Linked DNA regions of Alicyclobacillus sp. SO9. The protein of the gene in region 3 interacts with the protein of the main gene of each other region in a pairwise test. Links are inferred from orthologs where the notes say so. Each region holds a gene or a part of one and is shown on either strand. Other genes may lie near its edges.

Region 1 (4,093 bases), 1.5 Mb from region 3 along the record:
CAAGAAGCACGACGTCTTTCACGTCGCCTGTCAGGACGCCTGCCTGAATGCCTGCACCAAGAGCAACCACTTCGTCAGGGTTAACACCTTTGGAGGGGTCTTTTCCAATCAACTTTTTGATGGCCTCTTGGACGGCTGGAATACGGGTCGAACCGCCGACCAACACAACCTTATCCACCTGGCTTGCAGAGAGACCGGCGTCTTTGAGCGCCTGGCGTGTCGGACCCAGGGTTTTTTCAACGAGATCGGCTGTAATTTCGTCAAATTTTGCACGGCTGATATTGACTTCCAAGTGCTTCGGTCCGGTGGAATCTGCTGAAATAAACGGCAGAGACACAGTCGTTGTCAGGGTAGAAGACAATTCTTTCTTGGCTTTTTCACCAGCATCCTTCAAACGCTGCATCGCCATGCGGTCCTTGCTCAGGTCAATTCCGGTGTCCTTTTTAAAGGAATCAATCAGGTAATCCATAACACGTTGGTCAAAGTCATCGCCGCCCAAGTGGTTGTTACCGCTGGTGGCTTTTACTTCGAACACACCGTCGCCCAATTCGAGCAGAGAAACGTCAAAGGTACCGCCGCCAAGGTCGTAGACCAAAATGGTCTGATCGCCGTCCTTGTCAAGACCGTACGCCAGCGCTGCCGCCGTCGGTTCATTCACAATGCGGAGGACTTCGAGTCCTGCGATTTTACCGGCGTCTTTTGTAGCTTGGCGCTGGCTGTCACTGAAATACGCGGGCACCGTAATAACGGCCTGAGAGACAGTCTCGCCCAGGTACGCTTCTGCATCAGCTTTCAGCTTCTGCAGTATCATCGCGGAAATCTCCTGCGGTGTGTACTTGCTGTCGTCGATTGCAACCTTTCGGTCTGTACCCATATCCCGCTTAATGGAAATAATCGTACGGTCAGGATTGGTAATGGCTTGCCGCTTTGCAACGTCGCCCACCAATCTTTCTCCGTCTTTGCTGAATGCAACAACGGACGGCGTCGTCCGATTTCCTTCTGAATTCGGAATTACGGTGGATTCTCCACCTTCCATAACAGCTACGCAAGAGTTTGTGGTTCCCAAGTCAATCCCAATTACTTTTGCCATGTGACGATATCCTCCTCATGAAAAGTTGACGCTTTGCGCCAAATCTTGATGGCGTAATTTAATTAGCTGGTCACTTTGACCATTGCAGGACGCAACACTTGCCCGTGAACTGTGTAGCCTTTCTGCAGTTCGGCTAGAACCACTCCCGGTTCTTTCCCTTCTGCGGGCTCCTGCATGACTGCCTCATGTACCTTTGGATCAAAAGGCTGGTCCACAACATTCATCGGCTCTACGCCGTGTTTCTGTAAAACATCCACCAATTGTTTGTGAACCATTTCGATACCCGTCTTCAATTCAGATATATCGCTATCGCCGGCAACAGCGTCCAATGCACGCTCAAAATTGTCAACCACCGGCAGCAGCTCTTCAAGCAACTTTTTGGTTGCAAACTGCTTTAAATCTTCTTTTTCCTGGCGAGTCCGCCGACGGAAATTGTCAAAATCGGCTTTTGTACGCAGAAGTTGCTGCGTCAAATCATTGATTTGAGCATCTTTCTCATCAGGCTGAGCAGACTTTTCTTCTGACGATTCACCAGTTTCATTCGACGCATCTGATCCGTTTTCTACACCAGCGCCCTCGTTCACACCCGACACATCGTCGGTATCGTCTGACTCAGTTACGATTTCTGCTTCGAAAACCTCAGCTTGCTCCTCTGTGGAGGCATTGTCATGTTCTGAGTCTACACTTTTTTCACCATTCACTGGCTGAGACGTTTTCTTCTCGGTGCCGGCGTCCTGCTTTTTTTGTTTGGATTTCATGAAAAGCCATTACCTCCCAAGACAAGTCATTGCCGCAAGAACAAAGACGGATACCTGCCTATTTACAAGAATTCACGAAACAAGCGCGACAATGAACCAGACGTGTAGTTCAAAATCTGCATGACCCGCGAGTAATCCATGCGAGTTGGACCGACAATTCCGATTCGGCCTACCGGCACACCCGAGAGTGTATAGTCCGCTGAAATAACCGTACAGTCCTGCAGGGTCGGGAACGGATTCTCCTTACCAATTCGCACTTGGATTCCTGTTTGTTGCGGCAGCAATTGTTCAGCTGCTTCAGCCCGCTCGAGCAGTTCGAGCAAAGGCCTCACTTTTTCTACATCCCGAAATTCCGGTTGAGCCAAAATATTTGTGGTTCCATCCACGTACACCTTGGCATTCTGATCTGGAATATTCGTGAATCCATCCAAAAATTCCAGAGCCCCTTCATACCGCTCCATAACAGCTGATAGTTCGGCTGATAATTCACGGTACATTTTTGAGCGAACCTTTGACAGCGGCGTGTCTGAAATTTTGTCATTTAGCAGATTCATAATCTGGACCACATCGTCCATATCCATATCAGGTGGAATTCGGACATGCTTGTTCAGTACATTTCCCGTATTGGTAACCAAAATCGCCACAGCTTTCCCCGAAGCGAGAGGAATTAACTGCAACTCACGAATGGTTTCCTCCGACATTTTCGGACCTAATACAATGGAAGTATACTGAGTCAACTGGGAAAGGACTGTCGCTGTCTGCTGCAAAAGCCGCTCAATCTCATCAATACGCTGACGAAACAATTCACGCAGAGCGCCTACGTTGACGATGTTCAACGTATCCTGAGCCAACAGGTTATCGACGTAGAACCGATACCCCTTCTGCGACGGAATGCGCCCAGCAGATGTATGAGGCTGGTCCAAGTACCCCAGTTCCTCTAAATCCGCCATCTCATTCCGAATGGTAGCGGCACTAAAATGAATTTGATGGTGCTTTGACAACGCGCGCGAGCCAATCGGTTCAGCGGAGAGCACATAGTCCTGGACAATGGCGCTCAAAATCAGTTTCTGGCGTTCTGATAACACCGCTGTTCCCCCTCACGTCAGCCGTCCCTTTTACTTTCGTTAGCACTCTCTGTCGTTGAGTGCTAAGCTGACACTTTTGACAATAGCAAGTCACTGGCAAATTGTCAATTGTCCAACAGGGCCCCCACAAATTCTTCAAAAACCAAATTTGCGATGGGCCAAGCCATGGGCGTGAGGCGGAGCGTATCGTCCGCCCATTCAAGCAAACCTTGACCTTCCAGTCGTTCAATCACACTGCGGAACAACTCCAACATGCCAGTTCCGTGTAAAGCTCGAAAGCGACTGTCTGAAACACCTTCTCGAAGCCGGAGACCCAGCATCATAGTGTTTTCTGCATACTCCTCCGCCGTAACCTCATGACTGTCTGCCACAGGGCGTTTCCCGTTTCTCACGGCATCAATGTACTGAGAGAGGTGTCTCGTGTTTTCATACCGCGTTTGCATCACATAACCGTGTGCACCCACACCGGCAGCCAGGTATGGTTCGTTGTGCCAATAGACCAAATTGTGAACAGAGGCTGCCCCAGGCAGAGCAAAGTTACTGATTTCATAGTGCTCGTACCCTGCGTCTGTGAGGAGTCTGCGCACCTCTTCATACATATCTGCTTCCGCATCTTCACCAGGCAAGGGCAGCATCCCCTGCTCCTGCCAATCGTGAAAGGGTGTCCCTTTTTCAACCTTTAACCAATAGGCAGACACATGTTCAAGGTTGTAATCCAAAAAGCGCTGAATTGATGCTCTTACATCCAACAAAGTCTGGTCCGGCAGACCGAACATCAAGTCGATGCTAATCCGTTTAAAACCGGCACTTTGCGCCATTCTGATGCTCTTGTCCACAGTGTCTGCATCGTGCAGCCTGCCAATGGCCAGAAGCAGTGTATCATTGAAAGTCTGCGCCCCAAAGCTGATTCGATTGACGCCGTACTGCCGCAGCATCCGCAGTTTCTCTTCTGTGACTGTCCCTGGATTCGCTTCAATCGTAAATTCTGCGTCCTCCTTTAACTGAAAGGAGTCCTGAATCCCCTTCAACAGACGCTCCAACTGCTCCACGGACAGCAAAGTGGGGGTTCCTCCCCCGATGAAAACCGACTTAAGGGGGGTTGTGTGCATTTCCGACAACCACTTCAACTCTTGAAGCAAAGCATCCAGATACGTCTCACG
Region 2 (4,154 bases), 1.7 Mb from region 3 along the record:
TGCGGTCGTGAATCTTGGCGAGTTCGTACCTCATGACGTTGGTTAGTGATCCTTTCGCTCCCTATCTCGAGCCTGGTCAAATAATAGTGATCGATTCGATCACTATTCCAATCAGCCGTCCACATTAGGGATCCCGTTGCGCCCTATCACCCACGTCCCCCCTGACTCCACCGATATTAGTGTCCTTTCATGACACTAATATCTTTGCCAGGTAGCATTAGCGATCTTTGAGATCATTATCGCATCGCCACTTCGGCTGATAGGGATCTTTCGAGTCACTAATCGCACCGCTGACCTAGCCTGACCTAGCCGGCTTGGCTTGCTAGGCCTCTTTTCGCTGCAACGACTCGATAACCTGCTGGTGCCGATTAAAGAGCGAATCTTGCGTCAAAATCCCTAGGGTTACACTGGTTAAAGCTGCGGCGCTCAATAAGGCGAAAATAATCAGCAATTGGTAACGCACCGCTTGAATTGGATCTGCACCGCCAAGAATCAACCCGGTCATGATGCCCGGAAGTTGCACAAGTCCAATGGTTTTCATCGTATCTATTGTAGGAATCATACTGGCCTTGATGGAATGCTTGACAACGTGCTGTGCAGCCTGATGAGGAGCAGCGCCCAGTGAGAGCAGCACGTTAATTTCCTCCTTTCGAGCACGGGTCTCAGAAGCCAGCCGATTGAGAAACAGAGATGACAGCACCATCGAGTTCCCTGTCATCAGTCCAGACAGTGGTATTACATATCTCGGTTGCCATGGAATGATATGCACAATCAGCAAAAAACCAACGGTAAAGACTGTCGTCAGCGTAATCGCAATAGCGAGTCTCCACCAAATCCCGCGAAGACCCTGCCCTCGATTTTTAGCGTTCATAACGGCTACCCCAATCATGAGGAGAACCATCAGAATGGTGTAAACTGGTGTTTTCGCAGTAAACACGAACTTCAGAATATAGCCGACAGCAAGCAACTGTATGGTCGCACGAATCACAGCTATCACCAAATCGCGCTCAATACCGAGTCGTCTCCACACAGCCACTATCAGGGCGAGGGCAACAAAGGCGAGAGTAAATCCCAGCGACACAAAGCTCATTTCATAGACTCCCCTTCCGATTTGAGTTGAGGAGTCTCAGCGGTGGTTGCCTCTGACTGTACATCATCCTTTGAGTCAACATGGCTGACATCTCCGCCATGTTGCTGCAGTAAGAACGTTCGAGTCCTGCCGTCCTTAGGGTCCGTAAACAGTTGTTCCGACGGACCCGTTTCCACCAATTCTCCATCTTCGAGGAACCAAGTCTCAGTACTCTGTCGACGTGCTTGATGTAAATGATGTGTTACCCATAAGGCAGTTCCTCCAGTATCTTTTCTCCAGTTCATTATCAGAGACTCAACAATTTGTGTCGAAGTGGGATCAAGAGCAGACGTCACCTCATCCAACAGCAGTATCTTCGGGCGGTTGGCCAGGGTTCGGGCTAAAGCAATGCGCTGCTTCTGCCCGCCTGACAGTTCTTCAGCGTTTCGTGACAGCCAATTCTGAGGCAAATCCAGTGCGTGAAGCCATTTCTGCGCGTCATCAACTTTTTCTCCGCGTAATTTGGGCCCCAAATTCAAGTTATCGTAAACTGTCCCGGGAAATACCGTCGCAGTCTGAAACACCATCCCCACAGTTCGTCTCAATTGCGGAATAGACCATTCGCGAATCTCTTTGCCCAGAACCACCACTTGGCCGGCATCGGGGGTCAACAACAGGTTGCATAGTGACAAGAGTGTACTCTTACCTGCCCCAGAAGGTCCTACCAATGCAAGTGTTTCCCCTTCAGGTACACTACCTGTTATGTTCTTAAGAACCAACCGAGTTGTCTCGCCCTCAACAAATTTCTTATCAACACCATGAAACTCAATCACTGATGATTGCACTATGTAACCTCCATCCTGCACAGTCCCACAAACCCTACTAGAATGTAGCATGACTCACGTGCGGAATCCATCTTGACAACTCCTTTGTCTTGCTGGTATGTTAGCAGCAAAAGTGAGTGAGTACTCACATTCTATAATGGGGCGTGATGGGGTGACGAAGAGTGTTGAAGTACGCCATGTACATCGAACATTCGGAAAGAAGGTTGTCCTTCGAGATATCAGTCTAGACGTCGACAAGGCTCAGATTTTCGGTCTTCTCGGACCCAGCGGATCGGGCAAAACAACACTTGTCAGATTGATTGCTGGATTAGATAAGCCGACTGCCGGAACGGTCTCGGTAAGCGGCGTGCTCATGCCAAAACTCTCGATGCTCAGAACCATCGGTTATATGGCGCAATCGGACTCACTGTATACGGAGCTCACGGCTATGGAAAACTTGAAGTTTTTTGCCTCCCTCTATGGCCTAAAGGGAAGTGCTAAACAACTGCGCATAAACGAGGTACTGGAATTAGTGCAATTGTCCGATGCCAAAAAGCAGCTTGTATCCGCCTACTCAGGCGGCATGAAACGGCGGTTATCCCTCGCTATATCCTTGCTCCATCGACCTCGAATTTTAATTCTGGATGAGCCCACCGTAGGTATCGATCCCGTTTTACGCCTCTCCATCTGGCACGAACTCCACACTATGAGTGAGACAGGTACCACAATTATTGTCACCACGCACGTCATGGACGAGGCAGAGAAGTGTGACAGGTTGGGGATGATTCGGGATGGGGAGTTGATTGCAGCGGGATCGCCAGAAAAGATGAAACAAGAAACAAACAGTGCATCCATTGAGGAAGCATTCCTCTACTACGGAGGTGTTCCGAAATGAGGGTATTCGCACTGGTTGCACGCATCTGGCATCAGTTTTTGCACGACAAGCGAACAATCGCCCTGATGCTTCTCGCGCCGATTCTTATCTTGACCTTGATTTCACTTGTCTTCAATGGCAACACGTATCATCCCAAAATCGGTGTTGTAAACGTTCCACCCCCCATCAAGCAAAGCTTGATTCAGCAAAAGGTACAGGTATCGTCCTACGCAACTGCTAAGAATGCCATGGAAGCCCTGAAGTCTCAACGGCTAGATGCTTACATCAGTGGCGGTGACGGCAGACCAACTGTTGTGTTGGAGGGCAGCGATCCTTCCAAAAACAAAGCAGTAATTCTTACTGTGCAAAAATCGCTGCAGATCCTCTCTGGAAACTCGGCGTCACAAGTACTGCCAAAAATACAGTACTTGTACGGGTCTGGTGACATGTCCTCTTTTGACAACTTTGGACCTGTGCTGATTGGCTTTTTTGCCTTCTTCTTTGTCTTTCTTGTTGCAGGAATTTCTTTTCTCAAAGAAAGAACCACAGGCACCTTAGAGCGCCTCATCGCCACACCCATTCGGCGATGGGAAATCGTCGCCGGGTACGTCGTGGGATTTGGTGTGTTCACTGCCATTCAAGCGATTTTAATTGCCTGGTTTTCAGTAGACGTGCTCGGTATGATGATGAACGGGCAACTCGTCTCATTGCTTGTCGTGACGCTGCTTCTGTCTATGAGCGCCCTCACATTAGGCATCTTTCTATCTTCCTTTGCAAACTCCGAGTTTGAGATGATGCAGTTTATTCCGCTCGTTATCGTTCCTCAGGTTTTCTTTTCCGGGCTGCTGAATATGGATAGCATGGCGACGTGGCTTAGATGGTTAAGCAAACTGATGCCGCTGTACTATGGAGCAGATGCCATGAGGAACATTATGATTCGAGGACAGGGCCTTCTCTCTTTGAAAAGGGATCTGATTGTTTTGCTGGCATTTTCAGTTGTTTTTATGACACTAAACGTCATCGCGCTACGTAAATACCGAAAAGTGTAGCACGTTTTTTGATAAACTAAACCAATGTAAGTACTATGCGGCATACGACCAGACAAACAATTAAGCGAAACCCGGAATTTACAAAAGGAGACCAAGCGCTAACATGGAAGAGTGGGTGTCCTCTCTGATTGAGAGCAATAAGGAAGTCAAAATGACAGAAAAGCAAGCAAAGATAATCGAAGCTGCCGTGGAAATGTTTGCGGAACAGGGGTATTCGGCAACTTCGACAAGCCAGATTGCCCGCAAGGCTGGAGTGGCCGAAGGTACCATTTTCCGTCACTACAAGACGAAAAAGGATCTCCTCATCTCCATCCTTGCTCCCACTCTATCGAAGTTTT
Region 3 (5,626 bases):
ACATCGTCTTCTGAGCATGACGAATAGGCGCGCAGTACTCATTGTTCAAGCAGTAGTCATTTTGTTTTTGGCTTTGGACACTTTACGTTCACGGTATTGACCCGGCACGGTTTGGACATGCACTATAAAAAATTTGCTGCAGGTTCTTGCAAACCGAGTCTACAGTGATTATCATATGTATTGGTGTTAGCACTCGCGTAGGTCGAGTGCTAACAAGGTCCCAGAAGGACATGGAATTTACGACTATTGAGGAGGGTTTTGACATGCTGAAACCATTGGCCGACAGGGTTGTAATACGCCTTGTGCAAAAGGAAGAAAAAACTGCCAGCGGCATTGTGCTGCCTGACAGCGCCAAAGAAAAGCCGCAAGAAGGCGAAGTGATTGCGGCAGGCGAAGGCCGCTATGAAGATGGAAAGCGAGTTGCGCTCGATGTAAAAGTGGGCGATAAGGTCATCTTCTCCAAATACGCAGGAACTGAAGTTACCGTAGATGACGAAGATGTCCTGGTTCTTCGTGAAAGTGATATCCTCGCAATCGTGGAATAACAACCAAGTACAATCAGCCATCCAGGGCTGCAACTTTTTTCAGGCGTACTTACGCCTACATATTTAAGGGAGGTAAAAGTTCATGGCAAAAGAAATGAAGTTCCGTGAAGACGCACGTCGTGCAATGCTGCGCGGTGTAGATGCTCTGGCAGACGCCGTGAAGGTCACCCTCGGCCCCAAGGGTCGCAATGTGGTGTTGGAGAAAAAATTTGGTTCACCTCTTATCACCAATGACGGTGTAACCATTGCGAAAGAAATTGAACTGGAAGATGCTTTCGAAAACATGGGTGCTCAACTGGTGAAGGAAGTTGCAACCAAAACCAACGATGTAGCTGGTGACGGAACGACAACCGCTACCGTATTGGCACAAGCTATGATTACCGAGGGCCTGAAGAACGTTGCTGCTGGTGCGAACCCAATGGTTCTGCGCAAGGGAATTGAGAAAGCAGTGAGCGCTGCAGTCGGTGAAATTGCTAAGATTGCAAAAACGGTTGAGGGACGCTCAAACATCGCTCAAGTTGCAGGAATTTCCGCAGGTGATGACGAGATTGGCAACCTGATTGCTGACGCAATGGAGAAAGTCGGCAAAGACGGCGTCATCACTGTTGAAGAGTCTAAAGGATTCAACACCGAACTCGATGTTGTTGAAGGTATGCAGTTTGACCGGGGTTATATCTCACCTTATATGGTTACTGACAACGACAAGATGGAAGCCCTCCTGGAAGACCCCTATATCCTCATCACGGACAAGAAGATTGGTAACATCCAGGAAGTGCTGCCTGTTCTGGAACGCGTTGTTCAAGCAGGGAAACCGCTCGTTATTGTTGCCGAGGACGTCGAAGGCGAAGCACTTGCAACCTTGGTTGTCAACAAGCTGCGCGGTACCTTCACTGCAGTCGCCGTTAAGGCTCCCGGATTCGGCGACCGCCGCAAAGCCATGCTGCAGGACATTGCAGTATTAACAGGTGGAGAGGTTATCAGTGAAGAACTGGGTCTCGAACTGAAGAATACGACCATGGAGCAACTCGGCCGTGCACACCAGGTCCGCATCGACAAAGAAAACACCATTATTGTTGACGGCTCAGGTGACCAAGCTGAGATTGAAGCTCGAGTGGGTCAAATCAAACATCAGATTGAAGAGACCACATCGGACTTCGATAGAGAGAAACTGCAGGAACGCTTGGCGAAAATGGCTGGCGGTGTTGCAGTCATCAAAGTCGGCGCAGCTACAGAGACCGAATTGAAAGAAAAGAAACTCCGCATCGAGGACGCATTGAACGCAACGCGCGCTGCAGTTGAAGAGGGTATTGTCGCTGGCGGCGGTACTTCACTCATCAACGCGCTGAAGGCACTTGACAGCGTTGATGTCACAGGCGATGAAGAGACTGGTTTGAATCTGGTTCGGAAGGCTCTCGAAGCACCTGTACGCCAGATTGCCAATAACTCTGGTGTCGAAGGTTCAATCATTGTGGAACGATTGAAGAAAGAAGCAGTCGGCGTTGGCTACAATGCAGCAACAGGTGAATGGGTAGACATGATTGGTGCCGGTGTAGTTGACCCTGCGAAAGTCACTCGCTCAGCTCTGCAAAATGCAGCCAGTGTGGCAGCCATGTTCCTGACCACGGAAGCTGTCATTGCTGACAAACCAGAGCCGGATAAGGGCGGCGCTGCCGGAGCAGGTATGGACGGCATGGGCGGCATGGGCGGCATGATGTAAGTCAGCCGTCAGCATGGGATCTATCCCGCACTACCTACGTCCCGTTGGACGTTGACATAAATGGTTTTGGTTTTGAGGGAACCGCCCCGCATGTTCAGAAATGAACTGCGGGGCGATTCCCTTTTGTGTAGCTAAGCTTTGGTTGTTCTGGAAGACCAAATAAGTCTAAGCGCGTTAAAAGCACAGACGACGAAGACAATTTTGCGAAGAATTCTTGGGAAAATTCTCGAAGGTCAAGGTTTTCGGTGAGTTATGGGAGGAAAATGACCGAATTCGTCGAAACGTGTACGAGATGAGGCTGTGTTTTCCCCAACACAGCCCGCCAAACGGCCTCACTACGACTGTATCAAAACACTAAAGAGGTGAATCTCGTCCGTGGCGCTTAAAGGTGCTTTAGTTATGTTGTCCTCTGTCTCTCTTACCGCGGGCATGCTTTTGTCATCCGTTGCCTATGCAAACTCGTTGACGCAAGCCGAACACAAATCGCAGACACTGAAGAACCAAAAACAACAGACAAAGAAGAAGATTCAGGTTTTGACATCTCGCGCAGCTTCGTTGCAGAGTCAAATTCAGACGCTACAAGTCCAGTTATCCAACTTACAACAGCAAATCAGCCAGAATCAAGCAGACATTGATAAACGTACGAAACAAATTGCGCAATTAAAAGATGAAATTACTACGACACAAACCAAACTTCAGACACAGTATGGCATTTTGCAATCACGTCTGAAAATCATGTATGAAGACGGACACGCATCGTATTTGGCGGTTCTTTTTTCATCCACCAGTTTTTCAGAAATGCTCAGCAGGTTCGAACTTTTGACAAGCATTGCAGCAGAAGACAAGAAAATAGTCAAACAGATTCAAAAGACAAAGAAAGACCTGTCTAACAAAAACAAAGAGTTGGAAACGCAACAGACGATTCAGAAACGCGTCTATGCGGCACTTCTGACCAAGCGTTCCGAACAGAAGCAAAAGCAGCAGCAGCAGGCATATCTGTTAAAACAGGTTAACAGTGCAAAACTTGCGGCACAAGCAGATCTGAAGCAAGAGAGCGAAGCTTTGTCATCACTTGCCTCCAAAATTGCCCACTTAAAGGCTGCTGCCCGCGCCTATCACGGCAGTGCCACAGGCTGGACATGGCCAGTCCCGACCGTACATCGTATTAGCTCACCATACGGCTGGAGGATGCTGTGGGGGCACAAAGACTTCCACCCTGGCGTAGACATTCCCGGCGCATCTGGCGGAGAACAAGTTGTTGCCGCCACATCTGGACAAGTTCTGTACGCTGGACCGGCTTCTGGTTATGGTCATTGGATTGTCGTTGAATCCGCCGGCAATTTGATGGAGATCTACGGGCATATTGTTGGGCTTGATGTTCACGCTGGCGAAATTGTTCACACAGGAGAACCATTAGCCACTATTGGAGCGGGAATTCAAGGTCTGTCGACCGGACCGCATCTGCATTTCCAAGTTGGCCGGGGCGGTGTGACAAGCAGTCAGTCTACAAATCCCCTGCAGTTCGTCCATCCATAATCTTTTAAACAGATGGAAAGTATTGGAATTCCAAGTAGAATTCAGTAGAGAAACCGGTAAGGACTTTGCCCGCTTTCGTGTTATAGTAGATATCATAAAGTGACTTGCAAACAAAACCGGATTCTGACTACAGGGACCTCGCGATGCGGGTGGTCCCTTGGCATTTATCTTACTTTGATGCAGTTTCATGCAATTCCGGCTGCGCACACAGCGTGGGTTCGAAGTAGAGTAGAATTTTTAAATCTGGGTTTAATTTGAATGTGGGGAATGGAGGACAATTGGGAGTGAGTCAGCAAACGGAACTTAATGCATGGAATTCCGAGATTATTCCTGTAGTACAGAATATATCTAAGGTGATTGTTGGTAAGGAAGATGTGGTTCGGCTTGTGTTGGTCGCACTGCTGGCAGGCGGACACTGCCTGATTGAGGATGTTCCAGGTGTGGGGAAGACGATGCTCGTTCGAGCGACCGCCAGGTCCTTGGGATGCGAGTTCGGACGCATCCAATTTACGCCGGACTTGCTTCCTTCAGACGTGACAGGGGTTTCTGTGTACAATCAAAAATCGCAGGAATTCAGGTTTCGTCCGGGCCCAATTTTCGGCCAAGTTGTGCTGGCAGATGAAATTAACAGAACGTCTCCTAAAACCCAATCCGCGCTTCTCGAAGCTTTGGAAGAGAGAAATGTTTCAGCCGATGGCGAAACTTACAGGTTGCCTACACCTTTCTTTGTTTTGGCAACGGAAAATCCAATTGAATTTGAGGGAACATTTCCTCTCCCAGAGGCTCAACTAGACAGGTTCTTGCTGAAGTTTACGATGGGGTATCCCTCTGTAGCGGAAGAACTTGGTATTCTCGAGAGACAGGAATCCGGTCATCCAATTGAGTCATTGGGGGCCGTATCGAGTCCGGAACAGATTTTGGACTGGCGCAAGCGTGCGGCACAGGTTCATGTGGATGATGCAGTCCGCGGTTACCTGGTTAACATTGTTCAGGCCACCAGAACTCATCAGAGCGTTTACTTAGGTGCAAGTCCCCGCGCGAGTCTGGCACTGTTTAAGGCGAGTCAAGCACTCGCGTTTGTTTCTGGTCGCTCCTATGTCATTCCAGACGATATTCGCTATTTGGCACCATATGTGCTCCAACACCGCGTCTTATTGTCGGCAGACGCCCGTTTATCAGGACTGGATGTTAGCCAGCTTGTTTCTGAACTTGTGGCCAGTGTTGCGGTGCCGATGGTGCAGGGAGCCGGACGCAGATGACTTGGCGTGTCTCATTGTGGACGGCAGGCGCTGGCCTGCTGCTTGTTGGATTATTCATCTTCGCACGGGTTGAAGGTGCCTTTATACCGTGGTTTTTGCTTTATTTCTATTGCATTGTGCTGCTGTACGAGGCGGGGACATGGTTCTTCAATCTGCGCGGTATAACGGTACGGCGGAGGATTTCTGCAACTAGGTTGTCCGCAGGGCAGAGTGTGACCGTCCGAGTGCGGGTTTTTCGAGAAGGATGGTGGCCCACACTGTGGTTGCGCGTGACAGAGGATTTGCCGCGGCAATGGGTGTTTCACGCAGAGGACAGTCAGCGGGTCATTCAGCCTTTGTGGACAAGGGAATTGGAACTGAATTATCGCATACATGCGCTGAAACGAGGCGCATACCGAATTGGTTCTACGGAATTGGAATCCGGTGACGTATTTGGTCTGCAACAGCGAAAAAAGCACTTTTCCGGTTCGTCAGAAGTCATCGTCTATCCAAAAGTAGTTCCTGTCCGCGGTTGGGCAGGAAGCCGTCCGGACGATACGGGTTCACGTCAGCCCACAAGCCACATTTCT

The links.
Region 1: the proteins of groL (region 3) and grpE interact in binary tests that used the Escherichia coli proteins (3 or more experiments, as listed by UniProt). The link is inferred for Alicyclobacillus sp. SO9 from one-to-one orthologs.
Region 2: the proteins of groL (region 3) and GI364_RS14530 interact in binary tests that used the Escherichia coli proteins (3 or more experiments, as listed by UniProt). The link is inferred for Alicyclobacillus sp. SO9 from one-to-one orthologs.

The regions. Positions count from the first base shown.
Region 1 is NZ_CP066339.1:3,250,935-3,255,027, forward strand. Bases 1-2,752 are described here. They hold grpE (nucleotide exchange factor GrpE), read right to left. Parts: upstream 1,849-2,752; coding sequence 1,153-1,848; downstream 1-1,152. Other genes in these bases: dnaK (molecular chaperone DnaK), read right to left, coding at 1-1,090; hrcA (heat-inducible transcriptional repressor HrcA), read right to left, coding at 1,911-2,752. In the rest of the region: more of hrcA, read right to left, coding at 2,753-2,933; radical SAM family heme chaperone HemW, read right to left, coding at 3,038-4,093. UniProt on the Escherichia coli protein: Participates actively in the response to hyperosmotic and heat shock by preventing the aggregation of stress-denatured proteins, in association with DnaK and GrpE. It is the nucleotide exchange factor for DnaK and may function as a thermosensor.
Region 2 is NZ_CP066339.1:3,089,161-3,093,314, forward strand. Bases 1-2,813 are described here. They hold GI364_RS14530 (ABC transporter ATP-binding protein), read right to left. Parts: upstream 1,915-2,813; coding sequence 1,087-1,914; downstream 1-1,086. Other genes in these bases: fetB (ABC transporter permease), read right to left, coding at 323-1,090; GI364_RS14535 (ABC transporter ATP-binding protein), read left to right, coding at 2,066-2,788; GI364_RS14540 (ABC transporter permease), read left to right, coding at 2,785-2,813. Outside these bases: more of GI364_RS14540, read left to right, coding at 2,814-3,816; GI364_RS14545 (TetR/AcrR family transcriptional regulator), read left to right, coding at 3,920-4,154. UniProt on the Escherichia coli protein: Part of the ABC transporter complex FetAB, which is probably involved in iron export and enhances resistance to H(2)O(2)-mediated oxidative stress. Probably responsible for energy coupling to the transport system.
Region 3 is NZ_CP066339.1:4,777,579-4,783,204, reverse strand. The notes cover bases 1-2,944. They hold groL (chaperonin GroEL), read left to right. Parts: upstream 1-627; coding sequence 628-2,262; downstream 2,263-2,944. Other genes in these bases: GI364_RS22290 (murein hydrolase activator EnvC family protein), read left to right, coding at 2,638-2,944; groES (co-chaperone GroES), read left to right, coding at 264-545; tatC (twin-arginine translocase subunit TatC), read left to right, coding at 1-27. In the rest of the region: more of GI364_RS22290, read left to right, coding at 2,945-3,798; GI364_RS22285 (AAA family ATPase), read left to right, coding at 4,083-5,057; GI364_RS22280 (DUF58 domain-containing protein), read left to right, coding at 5,054-5,626.